2 regions of the Janthinobacterium sp. J1-1 genome follow, and region 2 is predicted to be linked to the other one. Evidence: predicted binding sites of a transcription regulator. Region 2 holds the regulator's gene; the other holds the start of a gene.

Region 1 (2,364 bases), 1.2 Mb from region 2:
AGCTTGCAGCAGCATTTGCGACGCGGTCATGTTCGAGCTTTCGGTCGCGAAGTCGGTATCCATGATGCGGCCAGCAGCGCCGGCGGTGTTGGTGCTGACGTTCGACAGATTGCTGTAGACTTTATCAAGACGGTTACCAGCAGCACCCAGTGCCGAACGCGAGGTGCCGACCGAGTCAATCGCCGCTTGCAGCTTGTCGATGGCAGCCGATGCCGTGGAGGCCGTAGTCAGTTCGGCACCTGGGGCGTTCGATGCGGCGCCGAAGGTATTGAAGTTGGCGGTAGCGGCCTTGATGGCGCCTTGCATCGAGGTCAGTTGCGCCGACAGGTCAAAGCTCATCGTTTCGCTGGTCGAAGCGCCGATCTGGAATTGCAGATTGGCCGAGAATTTGCCGTCATTGGCCGCGTTGCTGTTTTGTGCGGCGGTATTGTATGCAGCCGAGGCTGCGGCAGTTGCCCGGGCCAGTTTGTCGGCTTTGTCGGCGTTCAATTTATCGTTCGTTGCGGTGACTACGGCAGCTGCATTGGTCGCGTTTGGCGTGCCGTTGTTCAGGGTCACTGCTGCTGCCAACTTGGTACCAGCTGTGGCGGCAAGGTCGGCAGTGCCTGTAGTTGCGGTGGTAACAACCAGGCCATCAGCGGTAGCTTTGTTCAGCGCATCTTGCTTTTCGCCTGTCGTTGCTGCTTTGGACATCAGCTTGGCGCCAGCGAACGAAGTATTGCCCAGAACGTTGCTCAGTTCGTTGGTCAGCGTGTCGAATTCAGCTTGCATGGCTTTTTGATCGTCAGTGGTCGACGAACCGTCGGCAGCTTGGGTCGCCAGGTCTTTCATGCGTACCAGGATGTTGACGGTTTCGTTCAGCGCGCCGTCGGCAGTCTGGATCATCGAGGTCGCGTTTTGGGTGTTGCGCATGGCCATCGCCATACCGCTGGTTTGGGCTTTCAGGCGGGTTGCAATTTGCAGGCCGGCAGCGTCGTCCATTGCCGTGTTGATGCGGTAACCGGTGGACAGGCGCGTCATCGACGTCGACAGCGATTGTTGGGTTTTCGAGATCGAATTTTGTGCAGACAAGGCCGCTGCGTTAGTGTGAAGGCTCAGCATGAAAGATACTCCAGTTGTTTGGTTACGGTACGGAGCAGCATTTTTGCGCTCTCAATAGTACAAGACGACCATTGCTTCGAAAAAATTAAATTCTTAAAGGAAATTTTTTAAAATAATTTTCATTCGGTGCCTGTGTTTGCCGCGACTTTGCAGCTGGGGTAATCTTTATCTTAGGATCAACTGCAGACTTGATGGCGCTGATAATTGTGTCACTGATAATTATTTTTCAGCGTTTTCATTCTGCAATGCCTGCGCCAGCGGACCTTGAAAATGACTCGTAGCATCGGTTGTCAGGCCGAGCGCATGCTGTGCTCTGGCAAGATTTTCTTGCGCGTCAGCGAATTCCGGTTCGAGTTCCAGTGCATGTCTGTAACAGTCAACTGCTTCTTTGTAATTGTCCTTAGCCTGCCATTCGTTGCCAAGATTGTTCCACGCCTGAGCGTCGCCGGGAGCCAGTTGTACTGCCTGCAGCAGCGTTTGCAAAGCATCCTTGCCTTGAAGTTGCAGCGCAGTACCCAGCACGCTCCAGGCAAAACCTGATGCTGGATAACGTGTTACCAGCGCTTGCGCCGCTGTTTCCAGTTCCCCGTGGCGGCCAGCTTCAAACAGGGCAATCAGCTGTTCTTCCTCTGCGGAGCTTGGGGTATGGTCATCGTTGCCGGACAACTGGCGCACGCGTTGTTGCAGTGCCTGCATTTGTATGTTGTCATGTCCCTGTTCGATGGCAGCGGTGATGGCGGTCAATGCTTGCTGCAATTGCCCTGCTTTCAACAAACCGTTTGCGTAGGAGTAATGAAAGTGGCCTTCGGTGCTGGCAGACTGCAGTGCCTTGTCAAAATAAGGCAAGGCTGCCTCGTGGTAGCCCAACTGGCCGGCCAGCAAACCCATATTGTGGTTGGCAATGGCGTGGTCAGACTGCACATGTAGAATTGCCAGATACAGCGTTTCAGCTTCTTCCAGTCGGCCTGCCTGATGATGCTCGAGTGCCAGAGGCAAGGCAACGTCCACATTGACCTCATGTAAGGCCTTATGGCTGCGGGCGCGCCCGATCAAGGCGCTTTGCTCAGGTTCGGACTCAAAAGAAATCGGCGGCAGGCCGTTACACCAGCGCTGCCAGATGGTGCGCAGTGCATGATCGAGGCCGGCTGCGATCAGTGCCGGCTGCCCGATAGCGCTGTTGCTCAGGCGCGCACGCGCCTGTTTGCGTATCGCGGCCAGGTGTGCCACGTCGGCTGCGAGCCTGACACCTTTCTCAATGAAGTC
Region 2 (2,364 bases):
ACAGCAGGTTGGCCAGGCCGACGCCGTAGATGGTCGACACGAACGCCACCGCGATGCCGCCACCGAGTTTGCTCGGGTCGGTCAGGTTTTCCATCACGTGGATCAGGCCCAGCACGGCGCCGAGGATGCCGATGGTCGGCGAATAGCCGGCCGCCGATTCCCAGATTTTCACGGCCTGGCGTTCGGCCAGTTCATAGGCGGTGATTTCCACGTCGAGCAACTGGCGCAGCTTGTCGGGCGCGATGCCGTCGACGATCATGCGCAGGCCCTTGGCGTTGAAATGGTCGGCCGTGCTTTCCATCATGCGTTCCAGCGCCAGGGTGCCGTCGCGGCGCGCCGTCAGGCTCCACTGGCTGATGTCGCGGCCCAGCTCGGCACGCATGTCGACCGGCGGAAAAAATACCCAGCGCAGCATTTCCAGCCCGCGCACAAAAGTGCGCAAGCGGGTTTGCAGCAGCACCGCGCCGAAGGTGCCGATCACGACAATGGCAAAGGCGGCCGGCTGCAGCAAGGAGGCCATCTTGCCCCCTTCGAGCGCCTGGCCGACCAGCAGGCCCGCCAGCGCCAGCGCCAGCCCGATTACGCTGGACCAGTCCACGCCTGCTCCCTCAAGGTTGCGCGCAGGCGCGCGACGGCCTGGGTGTGCAGCTGCGACACGCGCGATTCGGACACGCCCATCACGGCGCCAATCTCCTTGAGATTGAGCTCTTCCTCGTAATACAGACTCATCAGTATTTTCTCGCGTGGCGGCAGCGCGTCGATGGCGTCGATCACGGACTGCCGGAAATCGGTATCGAGCAGCGAGCGCAGCGGGTCGCTGTCCTCGTCCACGCAATGGCGGTCGAGGAAGCTGTCATTGCCGTCCGGATCATGGAAGTCTTCATAATAGACCAGCTGGTGGCCACCGCCCTCGCCCAGCATTTCCTGGTAATCGACCAGCGATATCTTGAGCAGCTTGGCCACTTCCGATTCGGTCGGCGGATGGCCCAGGCGCTGCTGCAAGGTGCTCATCGCCTCTTCGATCTTGCGCATGTTCTGGCGCATGCTGCGCGGCAGCCAGTCGCTGGTGCGCAACTCGTCGAGCATGGCGCCGCGGATACGCAGCACGGCATACGTCTCGAACTGCGCGCCATGCGTCTCTTCATAGCGGGTGATGGCATCGAGCAGGCCGATCATGCCGGCCTGGATCAGGTCGTCGACCTCGACCGAAGGCGGCAACTTGGCCTTCATGTGGTGCGCCAGGCGCTTTACCAGCGGAATGTGTTCCGTCAGCAAATGATCCTTGTTCGACTTCCCTTTGACCGTGTACATAGGCTACTTATTATTATCTTGTGAGAATGCTGCAAAATCATCAGGCGCTGAAATGGTGTGGACTCCCCGTCTGGTACAAGGTGGTGCCCAGCACCGGCGCCGCCGAGCGGGCCAGCCGTTCGGCCAGTCCGCGAAACGCCACCGATGCGCCAGCCAGCGGAAACGCATCGATCACGCTGCGGCCCAGCCGCGCCGCCCGATGCAGGTATTCGTCGGCCGGAACCGAGCCCATCGACGTCAGCTTCACGGCCAGGTAGCGGCTTGCCGCTTGTGCCATATTATCGTATACCACTTTTGCTTCCGTTTCGGAAGCGCCGGTGACGAGAATGCCGAAAGGACGGCGGCCCAGTTCCTGGTTCAGGCGCTTGATCAGGCAGTAGGCGGCCTTGATCGAAGTGGCGCTGGTCGAGACCTGCACCACGATATCGGCGCTGGCCATCATCGGCACCGGGAAGCAGGCGCCGCCCTGCCCGGCCATGCTCATGTCGCCGTCGACCAGCACGATGCCAGCCTGGCGCGCCATCACTTCAAAGGTCTTGGCCAGGCGCCGCGCTTCGTCCTCGCTGGCGTAGCCGGGGCCATCCATCAGATGGTCGCGCGCGCCCAGGCTGGCCACGCCGAAGCCTTGCGGCACCTGGTGGATCACCTGGTTCAGGCCGCATTGCTGGCGCGCCACGTCGAGCAGGCTGGCGCCATGTGCCAGGCCCAGCCGGGAAGCGACGCCGTCGCCGCTGGTGCTGGCATCGAGCAGCAGCACCTCATTGCCGGCGTGCGCCAGCGAAGCGCCGAGGTTGACCAGCATCGCGCCCTTGTCGTCCTGCGGCGTGGCCGACAAAAACGTCAGCACGCGCGGCTGCGCGCCAGCGAGCATGCGGCGCAAGCCTTCGGCCTGGTCGAAATCAAAATTAGCCACCGTGCACCCCGCGTGCTTCATTGTTGCGGGTAGCGGCCTGGGCCATCAGCAGCGGCAGTTCGTCGTCGGCAAACTGGGTCGCGGCGGAATCGCGCTTGAGCTTGAAGGCGCGGTCGATCAGGTAGCCGCGGTCGGCCAGA

What was found. Region 2 encodes FliA, which starts transcription of late flagellar genes. Its sites were predicted from a motif close to CTAAAGTTTNNNNNNNNNNNGCCGNTA; they were not measured.
Region 1: a site for FliA is predicted at 1,164-1,190, ahead of Q8L25_RS16590 (flagellin). Genes of this name have one in related genera too.

Annotation. Positions count from the first base shown of each region.
Region 1 is NZ_CP132339.1:3,644,983-3,647,346, forward strand. Features, by position in the region: gene Q8L25_RS16590 (flagellin) at 1-1,101, opposite strand, end outside; gene Q8L25_RS16595 (tetratricopeptide repeat protein) at 1,321-2,364, opposite strand, start outside.
Region 2 is NZ_CP132339.1:2,467,299-2,469,662, reverse strand. Features, by position in the region: gene Q8L25_RS11200 (flagellar motor protein) at 1-598, opposite strand, end outside; gene Q8L25_RS11195 (RNA polymerase sigma factor FliA) at 580-1,311, opposite strand; gene Q8L25_RS11190 (antiactivator of flagellar biosynthesis FleN protein) at 1,352-2,224, opposite strand; gene flhF (flagellar biosynthesis protein FlhF) at 2,217-2,364, opposite strand, start outside.